3 linked regions of the Pararhizobium sp. A13 genome follow. The protein of the gene in region 2 interacts with the protein of the main gene of each other region in a pairwise test. Links are inferred from orthologs where the notes say so. Each region holds a gene or a part of one and is shown on either strand. Other genes may lie near its edges.

Region 1 (6,246 bases), 1.7 Mb from region 2 along the record:
GCGATGCCCATGTTCAAGGCGCTGGAGGCCTGCCCGCAGGCCATCGTCATCAAGCCGGACATGGAAAAATATGTCCGGGTCGGGCGTGAAGTGCGCACGCTGATGCAGGAGCTGACGCCCCTCGTGCAACCGCTTTCGATCGACGAAGCCTTCCTTGAGCTCAAGGGAACGGAGCGGCTGCATCACGATCCCCCTGCCCGGACGCTTGCAAAATTCGCCCGCCGCGTCGAACAGGAGATCGGTATCACCGTCTCGGTCGGCCTCTCCTATTGCAAGTTCCTCGCCAAGGTCGCCTCCGACTTGCAGAAGCCGCGCGGCTTTTCGGTCATCGGCGCTGCCGAGGCTTTGGACTTCTTGAGGGAGAAGCCAGTCACGCTGATCTGGGGTGTCGGCAAGGCCTTTGCCACGACGCTGGAGCGCGACGGCATCCGCACCATAGGCCAGTTGCAGACGATGGAAGAAACTGAGCTGATGAAGCGCTATGGCACGATGGGCCAGCGCCTCTATCGTCTCTCGCGTGGCCAGGACGAGCGCACGGTGGAAATCAACGGTGAAGCGAAAAGCGTTTCGTCGGAAACCACCTTCAACGACGATCTCTGCGACTATGACGCCCTGGTTTCGCATCTGCGCCGGCTGAGCGAGCAGGTGGCGCATCGGCTGAGGAAAGCCGATATCGCCGGCCAGACCGTCGTGCTGAAGCTGAAGACCGCCGACTTCAAGATCCGGACACGCAACCGCCGCCTCGACAGCCCGACCCGGCTGGCCGACCGCATCTTCCGCACCGGCATGCAGCTTCTCGACAGGGAAACCGACGGCACGAAATTCCGCCTGATCGGCATCGGCGTCAGCGATCTCTCCGACACCGGCCTTGCCGACCCGCCCGACCTTGTGGATGCCCAGGCGACGCGCCGCGCGGCGGCGGAAGCGGCGATCAACGTGCTGCGCGACAAGTTCGGCAAGGCGACGGTCGAGACCGGCTACACGTTCGGCAAGGGCCGGCGCGGAAAATAGCCAATGCAACTCTGCGCGTGTTCCAGCCGGAACAGCAAAGTTTCTTTAAATCTCTCAGGCTAGGGTCATCGTTCGTTGAATGCGTCCGGATGTATCCATGGTTTTGCGTCTTACATTTGGCATCGGCCTTGCTCTCGCCATGTCCGCCAGCACCGTGCTTGCGGCCGGCGCACAGGCCCCGCTGCAGATCGTCGTCTCCAAGGACCAGCAGTCGCTCGTCGTCTATGATGGCGACACGGTGGTTGCGACCTCCAACGTCTCGACCGGCAAGGCCGGTCATTCGACGCCGACCGGCATCTTCTCCATTCTGGAAAAGCGCCGCTTCCACAGGTCGAACATCTATTCGGACGCACCGATGCCCTTCATGCAGCGCCTGACCTGGTCGGGCATCGCTCTGCATGCGTCGAATCACGTTCCGGACTATCCTGCCTCGCACGGCTGTGTGCGCCTGCCGGACGATTTCGCCAAACAGTTGTTCAAGATGACCGAGCGCGGCCTGCATGTGCTGATCTCCGATCGCCAGCTGACGCCGGTTGCCATTGCCGATCCCTTCCTCTTTCAGCCGGCAGTCGTAGAACCCGTTTTGCTTTCGGATGTCACGCTGCGGCCCAGCGTCTCGCAGGTTCATATGAAAACGGTTGAAGTCGCCACGATTCAGGCGGAACCGGCCCAAACGGCGGCGGTCGAAACCGGACGGGAACCGCCGATCCGCATGCTGATTACCCATCGCGGCCAGCGGGAAATCACGCACGATGTCCAGACGCTGCTCAATCAACTCGGCTATGCCGCCGGAATCCCGGACGGCTATGCGGGCATGCAGACCGTGGAGGCCATCAAGGCCTTCCAGACGGCGGAAAAGCTCGCCATCGACGGCAGGATGACGCCCGCCTTTGTGGAAGCCCTCTATGCCAAGGCCGGCAAGGGCAAGCCGCCGAACGGCCAGCTTCTCGTTCGTCGCAATTTCGAGCCGTTGTTCGAAACGTCCGTGGTGATCGCGCAGTCCGAGATCGCGCTCGGCACGCATTTCCTGCAGTTCCAGAACATCGACACCTCGACCGGCAAGGGCGAGTGGTTCGCCATGACGCTCGACAACGCCCTGCCCGGCCCGATGAAGAAACGGCTGGGCATCACCCTGGAAGAGGATGCGATGGCGTTCAATGCCGTCCAGCGCACGATGGGCCGCATCACCATTCCGGACGATACACGCCAGCGGATCAACCAGCTGCTGACCGAGGGATCGTCGCTGACCATATCCGACATGGGCCTTGGACAGGAAACCGGCGACGGCACGGATTTCGTGACGATCACGCACGTGGCGCCGAAATCCTGAGCCGCATTGCGGCTTTCCGTTACACCAGTTCGACGTCGATCACGCCGGGCGCTGTTCGGAGCGCGGCTGCGATCTCGACCGAGATCCGGTATTTCTCGCTGAGCTCCACCTCGATCTCGCGCTGGCCATTGTCCTTGATGACGATGAAGGACACCAGGCCGTCGCCGCGCATGTTCAGATGTGTAGCGACGGAGCGCAGGGGGCCGGAATCGCGGACATAGACCCTGAGCGCCTTCTGCAGCTGCAGCGAGCGCTCCTCCAGAGATTGCAGCGTCTGGATGCGCAAGCCAATGCCTTCGGGCCGCTCTTCGGCCTGTACGGTCATCACCAGCGATTTGCCTGGCTCCAGCAGGTCGCGATACTGGTTGAGCGCCTCGGAAAAGAGCACCGCCTCGAACTGGCCGGTGGAATCGGAGAACGCGATAATGCCCATCTTGTTGCCGGTGCGGGTCTTGCGTTCCTGCTTGGAGGTCACTGTTCCCGCAAGCCGGCCGGCGGTCGCGCCTTTTTTCACGGAGGCAGCAAAATCGGCAAAGGTCTGGACGCGAATCTTGGCGAGCAGGTCGTTATAGGTGTCGAGCGGATGGGCGGAGAGATAGAAGCCCAGCACCTGGAACTCGCGGTGCAGCTTTTCCGACGCCAGCCAGGGCGCATAGGCCGGCAGGCTGATCTTTTCTGGCCCGGTGGCTGCGCCTGCTCCGAACATGTCGCTCTGGCCGCTGACCTTGTTCGCCTGGGCGATCTGCGCAAAACCGAGGATGCGGTCGAGACCACCCACGAGTTCGGCGCGGTCGTAGCCGAAACAATCGAAGGCGCCGGCGCAGATCAGGCTTTCGAAGACGCGGCGGTTGAGAAGCTTCGGATCGATCCGGAGGCAGAAGTCCTCGAGACTTGCGAAGGGTTCGTCGCCGCGCACCTCGACGATGTGATCGACCGCTGCCTCGCCGACACCCTTGATGGCGGCCAGCGAGTAGTAGATGCGGTTGTCACCCGTCTCGAACCGTCGGAACGACGACTGGACCGACGGCGGGATGACGGCGATACCAAGGCGCGCCGCATCCTGACGGAAATCGTTGATCTTGTCGGTGTTCGACATGTCGAGCGTCATCGACGCTGCCAGAAACTCGACCGGATAATGCGCCTTCAGATAGGCGGTCTGATAGGAGACGATAGCATAGGCAGCCGCGTGCGACTTGTTGAAGCCGTAGTTGGCGAACTTGGCCAGAAGATCGAAGATCATGTCAGACTGCGCCTTGGACACACCGTTGGCGACGGCGCCGTCGACGAAACGGGCGCGCTGCTTGTCCATCTCCTCCTTGATCTTCTTGCCCATGGCGCGGCGCAGAAGGTCGGCTTCGCCGAGCGAATAGCCCGACAGCACCTGGGCGATCTGCATCACCTGTTCCTGATAGACGATAACGCCCTGCGTCTCCTTCAAGAGGTAATCGATCTTCGGATGGATCGATTCGATCTCCTCCTCGCCATGCTTGCGGGCGTTGTAGACCGGGATGTTTTCCATCGGACCCGGACGATACAGCGCCACGAGCGCAATGATGTCCTCGATGCAGTCCGGCCGCATGCCGATCAGGGCCTTGCGCATGCCGGCACTTTCCACCTGAAACACGCCGACCGTGTCGCCCTTCGACAGCATCTCGTAGGTTTTCTGGTCGTCGAGCGGCAGCGCTTCGAGCTTGACCTCGATGTCGCGCTTCTTGATGAAATCGACAGCGACTTTAAGCACCGTCAGCGTCTTCAGGCCGAGGAAGTCGAACTTGACGAGACCGGCCTGCTCGACCCATTTCATGTTGAACTGGGTGACCGGCATGTCCGAGCGCGGATCGCGGTACATCGGCACCAGCTGCGACAGCGGCCGGTCGCCAATGACGATGCCGGCGGCATGGGTGGACGCGTGGCGGTAGAGACCCTCGATCTTCTGGGCGATATCGAGCAGGCGGCCGATCACCGGTTCCTTGTCGACCTCTTCCTGGAAGCGCGGCTCCTCCTCGATCGCCTTCGACAAAGGTGTCGGATTGGCCGGATTGTTCGGCACGAGCTTGCAGATCTTGTCGACCTGGCCATAGGGCATTTCGAGAACGCGGCCGACGTCGCGTAGGGCGGCGCGCGCCTGCAGCGATCCGAAGGTGATGATCTGCGCCACCTGCTCGCGGCCATACTTGCGCTGGACGTAGCGGATCACCTCTTCGCGGCGGTCCTGGCAGAAATCGATGTCGAAGTCGGGCATCGAGACGCGGTCCGGATTGAGGAAGCGTTCGAACAGCAGCGAGAAACGCAGGGGATCGACGTCGGTGATGGTCAGCGCATAGGCGACCAGCGATCCCGCCCCCGAGCCGCGGCCCGGGCCGACCGGGATATCCTGAAGCTTTGCCCATTTGATGAAGTCGGCAACGATCAGGAAGTAACCCGGGAACTTCATCTTCTCAATGACGCTGAGCTCGAAGTCGAGCCGCTCGCGATAGTCCGCCTCGGTGTAGCCGGGGGAAAGTCCAAGCTTCTGCAGCCGGTCTTCCAGTCCCTCGACGGCCTGGCGGCGCAGTTCCAGCGCCTCGGCGCGCTCGGCTTCCTTCGGATCATCGGATGCGCCGGTGAAGCGCGGCAGGATCGGTCCGCGCGTCTTCAAGACAAACGCGCAGCGCCTGGCGATCTCGATCGTGTTTTCCAGAGCTTCCGGCAGATCGGCAAACAAAGCCGCCATGTCCTTGCGGCTTTTCAGGTAGTGATCCGGCGTCAGGCGGAAGCGGCTGTCATCCGACACCATCGCATTGTGCGCGACAGCCATCAGCGCGTCATGCGCCTCGAATTCGGCCGGCGACGGAAAGAACGGCTCGTTGGTCGCCACCAGCGGCAGATCGAGCTTGTAGGCAAGATCGATGATCCGCCCTTCGTGGCGGCGGTCGTATTTGCCGTGACGCTGAAGCTCGACGTAAAGGCGGTTGCCGAACAAAGCGGCCAGCGTTTTCAACCGCGTCTCAGCCAGAGCTGCATGACCCGATTTCAGGGCCATGTCGACCGGTCCACCCGACGCGCCGGTGAGCGCAATCAACCCCTCCGTCCCGCCTTCCTGCAGCCAGGACAGCGCAATGCGGACTGACTGGTTGCCTTCGCCGCCGAGATAGGCGCGGCTGACGATATCGACGAGACGGACATAGCCGGCATCCGTCGCCGCGATCAGCACGATCGCCGGAAGTTTCGCCAAGTGCTGCGCGTGTCCGCGCTTGTCGCCTTCGGCCTCATCCTCCATGTCGATCGACAGCTGGCAGCCGATCAGGGGCTGCAGGCCATCGTCCATGCATTTCTGCGAGAATTCGAGCGCTGCAAACAGATTGTTGGTATCGGCGATGCCGATCGCCGGCTGACCGTCTGCAACGGCCTTGCCGATGATCTTCTTGATCGGTAAAGCGCCTTCGAGCAGCGAGAATGCCGAATGAACGCGAAGATGAACGAATTGCGGCGACGCGTTGCCTGAAACGCTGCTATCCTGTCGCTTGTCGCCTGTTGCGTCCGCCATTTGCGCACCCCGATTCCCGTGAGGGCTCAGGATATCCTGTTTCCGTCTTTCGATGTCCAGATTTCATCTGGCAGCTGCGGGCTTTTCCCGGCCATCCGCCGTTTGTCCACAGGGACGAAAGCCTGAAGCAACTGGCTGCGAAAAAATCACATGCCCATAACGATGATCGAAAAGCTGGCCACGAACATGGCGATCGAGGCGAAAGCAGCGAGGTCCCGAATAAAGTCAGTCATTTGAAGGCTCCTTTTTCGTTATGTTCTTTTTATGTTCTATTTATGTTCGCGCGTCAAGCAGCAGTTTGGAAGTTGTCCGCGGAGGGAAATGGCATGGTAAACATTTCCTCTCTCCGGATTTCGAGGCATCTGGACGTCTTCCGATT
Region 2 (7,319 bases):
ATTCGCTGCCGTCTAAAAGGATAATTGAATTGCTTTCGCGATCATTTCCTCGCAAGTGGGGATAATCCAGAAAACAAACAAGGATTCAAATCCTTGGGTCTTGATCGCCGCCCGCGGTTCGATGTGGACAAACGGTGGATGAACGTGACATTTTGTCCAACTATGAGTCTTGTCCACAAGGGCTGAAAATCGGCTTCCCAAGAATCCGGATTGTGAATAACTCGCCGGTTTTCCCCTTGCCTTTGAAAAGCGGCGGCCCTTAGCTGTCGCTGTCCCGGTTTATCAACAACCTCCGGAGAATAGCGTGGAGAACCATAAAAACTATTTCCACCTGCATCTGATCTCCGATTCGACCGGTGAGACGCTGATCGCAGCGGGCAGGGCCGCGGCCGCGCAATTTCAGTCCTCGCATGCGCTCGAGCACGTCTATCCCCTGATCAGGAACCGCAAGCAGCTGATGCAGGTGATGGCCGCGGTCGATGGTGCGCCGGGGATCGTGCTCTATACGGTCGTCGATCGGGAATTGGCCGACATCATCGATGCGACCTGCAAGGAGATGGGGCTGCCGTGTGTCTCGGTGCTCGACCCGATCATCGATCTCTTCCAGTCCTATCTCGGCGCGACATCGCGGCGGCGGTCCGGCGCGCAGCATGTGATGGACGCCGATTATTTCGCACGCATCGATGCGCTCAATTTCACGATGGATCATGATGACGGCCAGATGCCGGCCGATTTCAACGATGCCGATGTCGTGCTGGTCGGCATCAGCCGGACCTCGAAAACGCCCACCAGCATCTATCTCGCCAATCGTGGCATCAAGACCGCCAATATCCCGATCGTGCCCGGCGTCCCGCTGCCGGATCGGTTGATGGAGGCGACCAAGCCTCTGGTGGTCGGACTGATCGCCACCGTTGACCGGATTTCTCAGGTCCGGGAAAACCGCGTGCTTGGAACCGCATCCAACAATTTTCGGGCGGACGAATATGTTGATCGGGCGTCCATCGCGGAGGAGTTGAAGTATGCGCGTTCGCTCTGCACCCGCAACAACTGGCCGATGATCGATGTGACCCGCCGGTCCATCGAGGAAACGGCGGCGGCAATTGTTGCCCTGAGACCGCGGCTGCGCTAAGGCGAGTCCGGTCAATCAGGATATGAAGACAATGGCAGGCTCTCTTGTCCTCGCTTCGGCGAGCCCCTTCCGGCGCATGCTTTTGGAGAATGCCGGCATACGCTTTCAGGCGAGGGCGGCCGAGATCGACGAGCGCGAGATCGAACATCAGGTAGAGGAGCAGCATTCCTCACCGGAAGAGGTCGCGCTCATTCTTGCCGAGGCGAAAGCAAGAAATGTCGGCGAGGCTTTTCCTGAAGACATTATAATAGGCTCGGACCAGACCATGTCGCTCGGCCAGCGTGTCTATCACAAACCGCGAGCTATGGCCGAGGCGCGCGACCATCTTGTTTCGCTGTCTGGCCACACCCACCAGCTGAACAGCGCGATTGTGTTGACGCTGGGCAGGGATATCCTTTGGAAACATGTGTCCTCAGCCCGGATGACCGTTCGGAAACTGGACGCCGGCTTCATCGAGCGGCATCTCGAGCGCGTCGGGCCAAAAGCGCTGTCGAGCGTCGGCGCCTACCAGCTCGAGGGGGAGGGCATTCAGCTCTTCGAGAGAATTGAGGGTGACTATTTCACGATCCTCGGTCTGCCCATGCTGCCGCTTCTGGCGAAACTGAGGGATTTGCGAGTGATCGATGCGTGATTCACGTGAAACATTTGTTAACCATGCCTTCGTCACGGGTTATCCCGTGAAGCATTCCCGCTCGCCCTTGATCCATAGCTATTGGCTGAAGCAGCTCGGCCTGGAAGGAAGCTACCGGGCGCATGAAGTCGCCGCGCAAGATTTTCCGGCTTTCATCGCGTCGCTCAGGAACGGCCAGTCCGGTTTCATCGGCGGCAATGTCACCATCCCTCACAAGGAAATGGCCTTCGCCCTTTCCGACCGGCCGGACACGTTGAGCACCGAACTCGGCGCTTCCAATACCTTGTGGGTCGAGGATAGGTTGGTACATGCGACCAATACGGACGGGCATGGGTTCACGGCGAACCTCGATGAGCGCTCTGCCGGCTGGGATCGATGCGACACCGCGATCGTTCTCGGCGCCGGCGGCGCCAGCCGGGCGGTCATCCAGGCGGTGCGTGATCGCGGCGTCAAGACCATCCATGTGGTCAATCGCACGCAAGCCCGGGCACAGGAACTGGCCGACCGGTTCGGCCCGGCGGTTCATGCGCAGCCGATGGAGGCTCTGCCGGAGGTGATGAAAGACGCCGGCCTTTTCATCAACACCACGTCTCTCGGTATGGACGGATCGGAGGCGCCCGACATCGACTTTACGGTGATGCGGTCCGGCAGCGTCGTGACGGATATTGTCTATGTCCCTTTGAAGACGCCGATCCTGCAGCAGGCGGAGATACAGGGTTTTGCGATCGTCGATGGTCTCGGCATGCTTTTGCATCAGGCAGTGCCCGGATTTGAAAAATGGTTTGGCAAGAGACCGCAGGTCGATGCGACACTGCGGCAGATCATCATCGACGACATGGCGCGACACGCATGATCATTCTAGGGCTGACAGGATCGATCGGCATGGGCAAAACGACCGCCGCGCAAATGTTCGCGGATCTCGGTGTGCCCGTGAACGACGCCGATGCCGCCGTGCATGCGCTCTATCGGGGCGCGGCGGTCGCGGCGATCGAGGCGGCATTTCCAGGAGCAACGTTGGCGGGCGTGGTCGACAGGAAGGAGCTGTCCCGGCAGCTGTCTGAAAATCCGGCGCTGTTCAAGACGCTCGAAGCCATTGTTCATCCGCTCGTGCGCCAGGTGGAACAGGAGTTCCTCGCGCGTCACCGTGCAGAAAAATCTCCGCTCGTCCTGCTCGACATCCCGCTGTTGTTCGAGACGAAGGCGGAAAACCGGGTCGATGCGGTGGTGATTGTCACCTGCGATCCGGAGATCCAGAAGGAGCGGGTGATGAAAAGGCCGGGGATGACGGAGGAAAAATTCGCACTCATTCTCTCCCGCCAGGTTCCCGATGCGGAAAAACGTGCGAAAGCGGATTACATCATCGATACCAGTGGTGAGCTTGATTCGACCCGCGCCCAAGTCGCGGACATCGTCCGGCAGGTGACCAGCCAGAAGAGGCCATGATGCGCGAAATCATCTTCGATACGGAAACGACGGGTCTCGACAACAGGCAGGACCGCGTCATCGAAATCGGTGGCATCGAACTCGACAATCATTTTCCAACCGGGCGGACATTTCATGTCTACATCAATCCCGGCGACCGGAAGGTGCATCCCGACGCTCTGGCGGTCCACGGCATCTCGGACGAGTTCCTCAAGGACAAGCCGGACTTTGCCGGCGTCGTCACCGAACTGCTCGAATTTTTCGGCGACGCCCGCTGGGTGGCCCACAACGCGACCTTTGACATGGGCTTCATGAACGCCGAGTTTGCCCGGCTCGGCCTGCCGGCGATTGCCAATGACCTGGTGACGGACACGCTGGCGCTTGCCCGTCGCAAGCACCCGATGGGCCCAAACTCGCTCGATGCGCTCTGCCGGCGTTATGGGATAGACAATTCGCACCGCACCAAGCACGGCGCGCTGCTCGACTCCGAGCTTTTGGCGGAAGTCTATATCGAGATGATCGGTGGTCGGCAGGCGGCGTTCGGCCTGCTCTCCGGTGAGAGCCGCGGCGGCCAGGCGGTTGAAATCGACGATATCATTGTCGTCGCCGGGCAAAGGCCGCGACCGCTTGCGCCCCGTTTGAGTATCGAGGAAATCGAAGCGCATGCGGCGCTCGTCGCTAAAATGGGTGTAAAGGCCATCTGGGTAAGATACGAGTCCGCCACATGAAAATGCCCGGTCGAAGACCGGGCATCATTTAAATCATATTCTACGAGAACCGGGTCAGTTCGTGTTGGCGGAGACCTGTGCCCGGACTTTCTCTTCAGCCATGCGCTGGGTGAACATCTGGGCAAAATCGATCGGGTCGATCATCAGCGGCGGGAAGCCGCCGTTGCGGGTCGCGTCGGAAACGATCTGGCGGGCAAACGGGAACAGCAGGCGCGGGCATTCGATGAAGAGCAGCGGCAGCATATGCTCCTGCGGGAAGCCGGTGACGCGGAAGACGCCGCCATAGGCGAGTTCGACGTTGAACAGCATCTTGTCGCCATCCTTGGCTTCGGCATTCAGCGTCAGCACGACGTCGAACTCCGCATCCGACAGCGGATTGGCGTTGACGTTGACATTGATGTTGATCGACGGAGCCTTGTCGCGGGCCTGAAGCGAACGCGGCGCACCCGGATTTTCAAACGAAAGGTCCTTGATGTACTGCGCCAGGATGTTCAGGGACGGGCTCTCTGCAGCGCCGCCATTTGGGGTGGATGAGGTATCGGTCATAAGGCCTTTTCCTTCGGACATGAATTTGGTGAGGCCATCTAGCACTTCGCTTCAGGGCTTACAACCCGGAGCGCCTCTTACTTCAGGCGGTCGCGCTCGTTCGGATCGGTGCGGCCGCGGCCATCGGTACGGGAAAATTCGTCTTCGTCGAGGTCGATGACCTGCGGGCCGGATGGTGACCCGCGGGCGGGGTCCGGTCCGCGCGAAAATCCACCCATGCCACCTGTCGTCACGATCGTCAGACGGTTCTTGATCAGCGACCAGCCGAGATCCCTGACGGCCGGAATGAAAAGGAGCAGCCCGATAACATCGCTGATGAAGCCGGGAATGATCAGCAGGAATGCAGCGATCACGATCATCACGCCATGCACGAGCTGCCGTCCGGGGTCGGTGCCGGTCTGCGAGGCCTGCTGAATTTTCCTGAGCACGCCGAAGCCCTGGATGCGCAAGAGAACGGCGCCGGCGATCGCGCTTGCCAGCACCAGCAGCAACGTCACGCCGACGCCGACTTCGCGGCCGACGAAAATGAAGGCGGCGATCTCCGCAAGCGGCATCAAAAGAAAAAGCAGCGGAATGATCAGAGAACGCATGGTGTCCACTTAATGTGAAAGCAGCCTGTCCCCGTTGGACCGGCAATTGCAAAGAAGTGATATAGTCGTTTGAATGATCGTGCCATGCAGACTATATGGGATGATTGCACGGCATGTTAACAGCGGTTCTGGGTGGAAATGGGCTCTTTCGACTTCATCACATTGTTTTTCCTGGTCGCCGCGGTGATCATCTTCCTCCAGTTGCGCAGCGTGCTGGGCAAGAGGACTGGAAACGAACGTCCGCCCGTTGATCCCTATTCGCCCCGCGAGGCGGCCCAAGGCCCGGAAGCAACCGGGAAGGTCGTGCAGCTCCCCCGCCGCGACGGCGCCGGAGAGGACATTTCACGCTATGCCGATATCGATGCCTTCACCAAGGCTGGAACGCCGCTCAACGACGCGCTGCGCCGCATGAGCGATGCCGATCCGAATTTCGACCCGCAGGAGTTCGTCAACGGTGCCAAGATGGCCTACGAAATGATCGTCATGGCGTTTGCCGACGGCGACCGAAAGACGCTCAAGGGTCTTCTGTCCCGGGAGGTCTATGAAGGTTTCGATGCGGCGATTTCCGAGCGCGAAAGCAAGGGTGAAGTCGTCAAATCCACCTTCGTTGGCATCGAGAAGGCCGACATGGTGCATGCCGAGATCAAGGACAGTGAAGCCAACATCACGCTGCGCATCATCAGCCAGCTGATTTCCGCGACCTACGACAAATCCGGTGCCATCATCGATGGAGACGCTGAGGCCGTCTCTGAAGTCAACGACCTCTGGACGTTTGCCCGCGACAGCCGCTCGCGCGATCCGAATTGGAAGCTGATCGCCACCGAATCCGAAAACTGATCGGGACCGGCGATGGATTTCGATTTGCAGCGGGTCGATTTTTCCGGCCTCCCCGGTTGGCGCGACGACAATCCGCTGCCGTTGCTTGGCGCCCTTGAGCGCTGTCGCCATCATGTCGCGACGGTCAAACCACACAAGACGGGTTCGCTCGGTGTCTCGTCCGCCGACCTGATGCAGGCTTATGGGGCGGCCTCGACCGTCGAGATACGGACCGCAGACGCAGCTCGGGCTTTCTTCGAAGATCACTTTGTCCCGTTCAAGATCGTCCGCAGGGACGGCAGGCCCGGTTTCGTGACGGCATTCTATGAACCCGAGGTTCTGGTCAGCACGACGCCGGACAAGACATTTCGCTTTCCCTTCTACCGTCGTCCGGATGATCTTGTTGACGTCGACGATAGCAATCGGCCCATCGGCATGGATCCTTATTTTGCCTTCGGCCAGTTGAAGGATGGCGCCATTGGCGAATATCCGGATCGCAAGGCGATCGAGCAGGGCTTTCTTGCCGGGCGCGGACTGGAGATCGCCTATGCCAAATCCAAGGTCGATGTTTTCTTCGCCCACGTGCAAGGGGCGGCCCGGCTTGTCTTTCCCGACGGGTCGATGAAGCGCGTCACCTATGCGGCGAAGACCGGGCATTATTTTTCCGCGACCGGAAAGCTGCTGATCGAGCGGGGCAAGATCGATGCGGCGACCGTCTCGATGCAAACGATCCGGCAATGGCTGGACGAACATCCGGATGAGGCTGACGAGGTGCTCTGGCACAACCGATCCTTCATCTTCTTCCGTGAGGCGGCGGTTGATGATACCGGTCTCGGTCCGGTGGCGGCGGCCAAGGTGGCGTTGGAGCCCGGCCGCTCGCTTGCGGTCGACCGGCTCATTCATACCTTCGGCGTTCCCTTCTTCATCTCGAGCGACAGCCTGAAGTCCATCGATGGCGGCCGGCCGTTTCGCCGGCTGATGCTGGCGCTCGACACGGGATCGGCGATCGTCGGCCCCGCGCGCGGCGATATCTTTACCGGCTCGGGTGACGAAGCCGGGCACCTGGCTGGTGCCGTGCGCAACGACGCCGACTTTTTCATTTTCATTCCGAAGGCCGCGGCGGCAAGATACGACCATGGCCAGGGATAAGAAGCTTACCAGCGAGGATCGGATATTGTGGGGCAAGGTCGCTCGCACCACCCGTCCGCTGCCCGGCCGAATGGACGAGCTTGCCGAATTCGAAGAGCCGGCGCTGGAACCTGAAAAGCCGGCGGCACCGCCGATCGGGGAAGGCAAGTCTCTGGCGGAATCGTTCGGTGGCGCTGCGGAAGCAGTAAAGCGCCCGCGTGTCCACCATCCTCTCGAAAAACCCGTCAAGCGCAAACTGGCAAAGGGCCATCTGCCGATCGAGGCGCGGATCGACCTGCACGGCATGGTCCAGAGTGAGGCGCATGGGT
Region 3 (5,040 bases), 430 kb from region 2 along the record:
CATCAGCGTCGCGGGAACGGTGGCGAGTTCCGCAAGCCTGTCGCGGCGAGCCTTGTCCTTGGAGGGCAGGAAGCCCGCGAAGAGAAAAGCATCGTTGGGAAGGCCCGAGCCGACCAGCGCAGCAAGCGGCGCGGAAGCGCCTGGGATCGGAACAACGCGATGACCAGCCTCGATGGCGATCTGGCCGAGCCGATAGCCGGGATCGGAGACCAGCGGCGTGCCCGCATCGGAGACGAGAGCGACGGATTTGCCCTCGTCAAGCGCGGAGAGCAGTTTCGGCCCGACCTCGTTGGCATTGTGCTCGTGATAGGCATAAGGCCGGTTGACGATGCCATAGCGGTCGAGCAGCACGCGGGTGACGCGGGTGTCCTCGCAGGCAAGCACGTCGGCGCCGGCCAGCGTTTCGAGCGCGCGAAGTGTGATGTCGGAAAGATTGCCGATCGGGGTGGCGACAAGATAGAGCGCCGGTTCCAGCGGGCGGGCGGGCACAGTGACATTGTGCAGCCGGTAGCTCTTGTGCTTCTCGTTTGCCAGTGTTTCGCCCGATGCCTGCTTTTCCAAAATTGCGTACCCTTAATACCGCTATCCGCCGTCAAGCCGGCGTCTGATCTTTATGGGTGAGCGGTCGCGCTTCGGCAAGAGCGGCGAATTCCGGCCGTGGCGAACATTACTGGGGTCCGGCCGCCGTTACCCCTTGCTTTTCACAGCTTGTTTCTGCCATTTTGCCTGTCCACATCTTTCCCGTCCGAAAGCGGGCACTTTTAAAAGTTCAAGCCGGGAGGCGCGGCCCGCCCGGCGATGGTTGAAAGCGGTAGCATCCCATGCGCATTACTCTCGAGCGGTCCAATCTCCTGAAGTCGCTGAACCACGTTCACCGCGTGGTCGAGCGGCGCAACACCATTCCAATCCTCTCGAACGTGCTCTTGCGCTCCGATGGTGCCAGCCTCGAAATGAAGGCGACCGACCTCGATTTGGAAATCACCGAAGCGACGCCGGCACAGGTGGAGCAGGCTGGCGCGACGACGGTTCCGGCGCATCTACTCTATGACATTGTGCGCAAGCTGCCGGACGGCTCCGAGGTCCTGCTGGCGACCAATGCCGAAGGTACGGCGATGACGGTCGCCTCCGGCCGCTCGAAATTCTCGCTGCAGTGCCTGCCGCAGTCCGATTTCCCGGATCTCACCGCCGGAACGTTCACAAATAGCTTCCGCATCAAGGCCACCGATCTGAAGATGCTGATCGATCGCACCCAGTTCGCGATCTCGACGGAAGAAACCCGCTACTATCTGAACGGCATCTATATCCACACGATCGAAAGCAAGGGCCAGCTCAAGCTGCGCGCTGTTGCGACCGACGGCCACCGTCTCGCCCGCGCCGACCTGGAAGCGCCGGCCGGTTCCGAAGGCATGCCGGGCATCATCATCCCGCGCAAGACCGTCAGCGAGCTGCAGAAGCTGGTCGACAATCCGGATGTGGTTGTCACGGTCGAGGTCTCGGATGCCAAGATCCGGCTCACCATCGGCTCGATTATCATGACCTCGAAGCTGATCGACGGCACCTTCCCCGACTATCAGCGCGTCATTCCTACCAATAACGACAAGGAACTGAAGATCGATTGCCAGTCCTTCGCCCAGGCCGTCGACCGCGTGTCCACGATCTCCTCGGAGCGCGGCCGTGCCGTCAAGCTGGCCCTTTCCGACGGGCAATTGACGCTGACCGTCAACAACCCGGATTCGGGAAGTGCGACAGAAGAACTGCCGGTCGGCTATGATAGCGATCCTCTGGAAATCGGCTTCAACGCCAAATATCTGCTCGATATCACCGCGCAGCTTTCCGGCACCGACGCCGTCTTCATGCTCGCCGATCCCGGCTCGCCGACGCTCGTCCGCGACATGGCAGGCGACGACGCGCTCTATGTTCTGATGCCGATGCGCGTCTAGGCCTCACCATCTCAGGTCTGAAGCGACGACCGGACCAGTCTCCGGCCGTTGTCATTTCTGATTGAAGGGCACTCGTTGGTAGCAAGACCATCGCAGCCTTTTTCCGCGCTGGCGGGCAAGTCAGCTGTTGGCATGTTGATTTAGTGACGCGAAACGACTTGTTTTTGTCGCAGTCAGCGACACATAATCAAGTCGTAATTGAAGACGCTGCGCTGCAACGACATGATGTACTGTTCCGGGCGCGGGCGACGTAGTGGTGGAGATGCGTATGAATTTTCGTCTGAAAGAGCGTCTTGGCAAGAAATTCGACGAGGAAATTCGTTTCTTCAAGGGATGGCGGAGCAACATGAAGGCAGTCGGCTCGATTGTGCCGACATCTGGAATAACCGCCCGACGAATGGCAAGTGTCGTCAATCCGCATTCGGGCCTTCCCGTTCTCGAGCTTGGCCCCGGCACCGGCGTCATCACCAAGGCGATCTTGCAGAAGGGCGTGCAGCCGCAGAACCTGGTCTCGGTCGAGTTCTCCACCGATTTCTTTCAGCATCTCGTCAAGGCCTATCCCGGCGTCGATTTCATCAATGGCGACGCCTTCGATCTCGAAAAGACGCTGGGCGCGCGCAAGGACCAGACGTTCGACAGCGTCGTTTCCGCCGTGCCGCTTCTGAACTTTCCGATGCATATGCGTGTATCGCTGATCGAGGATCTGTTGTCGCGCATTCCCGTCGGTCGTCCGGTCGTCCAGATTTCCTACGGCCCGCTGTCGCCGGTCGTCGCCATGCCGGATCGCTATCAGATCTCCCACTATGACTTCGTCGTGCGCAACATTCCGCCCGCGCAATTGTGGGTCTACCGCAAAACCCATTGAGGGCTCCGGTGTTCGGCATCTACGTCACACATCCGCAGGTCCGTATCGACCCGGATGTGCCGGTTCCGTGCTGGGGATTGTCCGAGCTTGGCACAGCCCGATCGGAGATGGCCGCGCGATGCGGTTGGGCAAGACAGCTCACGCGCATTCTGTCGAGCGACGAGACCAAGGCGCTTGAAACCGCGGTAATTCTCGCAAGGCCGGTCGGCATCGACATCGAGGTGCTGGAACATGCGGGCGAGAACGATCGGTCTGCCACTGGCTTTCTGGCACCCGATGAGTTCGAAAAGGCGGCAGACTGGTTTTTCGCCAATCCCGATCAGAGTTTTCACGGCTGGGAGCGTGCCGTCGACGCTCAAGCCCGTATTGTTTCCACGGTTTCGTCCGTGCTCGATAGGCACGATCCGTCGAGGCCGATCGCCTTCGTCGGCCACGGCGGTGTCGGCACGCTCTTGAAATGCCATCTCGCCGGCCTGCCCATCGCGCGCAGCCATGACCAGCCGGGCGGTGGCGGCAATCTCTTTGCGTTTGCCCTTGCGGACCGGTCCCTTGCATGCGATTGGAGGCCGTTTGAGCTCTGGCAAGGATGGCAACAATGACTGTGACCGCGCGCGACCGGCTGATCGTCGGCCTTGATATCCCCACCATCGGCGAAGCCGAGACGATCGTCAAAACGCTCGGTGACGATGTGCTGTTCTACAAGATCGGCTATCAGCTGGCCTTTGCCGGCGGGCTCGAATTCGCCCGCCATCTTGCCAGCGACGGCAAGAAGGTCTTTCTCGACATGAAACTGCTCGATATCGACAACACCGTTGCCAAGGGCGTCGAGAACATTGTCAAGATGGGCATGTCGATGCTGACGCTGCACGCCTATCCAAAGGCGATGAAGGCGGCCGTCGAGGCGGCGCGCGGCTCGGACCTCTGCCTGCTTGGCGTCACCGTGCTGACCTCGATGGATGCGCAGGACGTCATCGACGCCGGCTACCAGCTTGACTCGCAAGCCCTGGTGCTTCGCCGCGCCGAACAGGCACGGGCGGCCGGCATGGGTGGTATCGTCTGCTCGGCCGAGGAAGCCTCGGCGGTGCGCAAGATCGTCGGTCCCGACATGGCGATCGTCACCCCCGGCATCCGTCCGGCCGGCAGCGACAGGGGCGATCAGAAGCGGGTGATGACCCCGGCCGATGCGCTTTCCGCCGGATCGAGCCACCTCGTCGTCGCCCGCCCCATCGTCAAGGCCGCCGATCCCAGGGCTGCAGCGCTTGCCATTCTCGATGAAATGACAGGCGCGCTCTGACTATTCGGCGTTGCCTGTGATCACATTGCTCGGATCGGAGTTGCGAATGAGGGATGCCCCGCCACGGATCAGGCGGTTGCCCGTCACCGTGTTGAACTGCGCGAAATCGAGGGAACTGAGACTGCTGCCAAAGGGATAGGCGGGATTTCGGAAACAGTAGCGCTGGGCGCCATTGCGTGAGTTGAGCCAGACGGCGGGCTTGGCCAGGAAAGCCATCCGATAGGTGAACGTGTTGCCGGAAATCGTGTTGTGCTGAGGCTTCTGGTGCCGGATCGTCCCGCCCTCGCCGCAGTTGCGATAAAGAAAAACGCCGCCGCCGGCCGGATTATCGAAGATGTTTGCGGTAATCACATTGTCAGCGGAGCCGTCGATGGCGATCTGTTCACGTCCGCTCTCGACAGCAAACCGGTTCCCGCTGATCGTGTTTCGCGCCGATTCGGCATCGAGATAGAGGGCTGGTCCATTGCTCTCGCCGGCCAATACGGATTTTTCCAACCGTGTCCCGGTCACCCCGGGACCGACATAGAGCGGAACCCTGCCATCCGCGACAATCGTCAAGCCGGACAGCGCGATACGGGAGGGGGCCGCGGCCTGGGCATGGGCCGTATGATCGGCGTTCAGCGACGACAGGCGCACCTCTTTTGCCTGGCCGTTGGTGCCCAGTCCCTGCAGGCGCAACGCGCCGTTGATGGTGCAGTTGCGCACTGTGACGCCCGAGGGTGCGCTCCAGTCGGCCCCCTTGCCTTTCGTGGAGCGGATGAGCACCGTCGGCTTGCCGAAGTTGATTGTCCCGCGCGATCCGTCAAGCGTCGCGCCCCTGCAATCGAGTGTCACGCCAGACGCCGCTGCGCCGGAGAAGATGAGGCGCTTGGTGATGATGTCTGTGGGCTTGAGCGTCAGGTCGCAACGGACCTCGACCTGTGCGTCCTGTTTCGTTGCCG

The links. The genes of interacting proteins can lie anywhere in the genome.
Region 1: the proteins of dnaQ (region 2) and dnaE interact in binary tests that used the Escherichia coli proteins (3 or more experiments, as listed by UniProt). The link is inferred for Pararhizobium sp. A13 from one-to-one orthologs.
Region 3: the proteins of dnaQ (region 2) and dnaN interact in binary tests that used the Escherichia coli proteins (3 or more experiments, as listed by UniProt). The link is inferred for Pararhizobium sp. A13 from one-to-one orthologs.

What each region holds. Positions count from the first base shown.
Region 1 is NZ_CP149510.1:2,701,710-2,707,955, reverse strand. What follows is about bases 2,161-6,246. They hold dnaE (DNA polymerase III subunit alpha), read right to left. Parts: upstream 5,868-6,246; coding sequence 2,361-5,867; downstream 2,161-2,360. Other genes in these bases: WI754_RS13285 (L,D-transpeptidase family protein), read left to right, coding at 2,161-2,341. In the rest of the region: WI754_RS13290 (DNA polymerase IV), read left to right, coding at 1-1,011; more of WI754_RS13285, read left to right, coding at 1,109-2,160. UniProt on the Escherichia coli protein: DNA polymerase III is a complex, multichain enzyme responsible for most of the replicative synthesis in bacteria. This DNA polymerase also exhibits 3' to 5' exonuclease activity. The alpha chain is the DNA polymerase catalytic subunit.
Region 2 is NZ_CP149510.1:977,747-985,065, forward strand. What follows is about bases 2,057-5,056. They hold dnaQ (DNA polymerase III subunit epsilon), read left to right. Parts: upstream 2,057-3,202; coding sequence 3,203-3,910; downstream 3,911-5,056. Other genes in these bases: WI754_RS04650 (shikimate dehydrogenase), read left to right, coding at 2,057-2,613; coaE (dephospho-CoA kinase), read left to right, coding at 2,610-3,203; secB (protein-export chaperone SecB), read right to left, coding at 3,965-4,456; WI754_RS04670 (FxsA family protein), read right to left, coding at 4,534-5,046. Outside these bases: WI754_RS04640 (pyruvate, water dikinase regulatory protein), read left to right, coding at 305-1,129; WI754_RS04645 (Maf-like protein), read left to right, coding at 1,161-1,760; more of WI754_RS04650, read left to right, coding at 1,753-2,056; WI754_RS04675 (Tim44/TimA family putative adaptor protein), read left to right, coding at 5,185-5,883; WI754_RS04680 (murein transglycosylase A), read left to right, coding at 5,896-7,011; WI754_RS04685 (Smr/MutS family protein), read left to right, coding at 6,998-7,319. UniProt on the Escherichia coli protein: DNA polymerase III is a complex, multichain enzyme responsible for most of the replicative synthesis in bacteria. The epsilon subunit contain the editing function and is a proofreading 3'-5' exonuclease.
Region 3 is NZ_CP149510.1:1,409,727-1,414,766, forward strand. The notes cover bases 1-2,880. They hold dnaN (DNA polymerase III subunit beta), read left to right. Parts: upstream 1-821; coding sequence 822-1,940; downstream 1,941-2,880. Other genes in these bases: rsmI (16S rRNA (cytidine(1402)-2'-O)-methyltransferase), read right to left, coding at 1-561; pmtA (phospholipid N-methyltransferase PmtA), read left to right, coding at 2,203-2,805; WI754_RS06800 (histidine phosphatase family protein), read left to right, coding at 2,814-2,880. Outside these bases: more of WI754_RS06800, read left to right, coding at 2,881-3,404; pyrF (orotidine-5'-phosphate decarboxylase), read left to right, coding at 3,407-4,099; WI754_RS06810 (right-handed parallel beta-helix repeat-containing protein), read right to left, coding at 4,100-5,040. UniProt on the Escherichia coli protein: Confers DNA tethering and processivity to DNA polymerases and other proteins. Acts as a clamp, forming a ring around DNA (a reaction catalyzed by the clamp-loading complex) which diffuses in an ATP-independent manner freely and bidirectionally along dsDNA.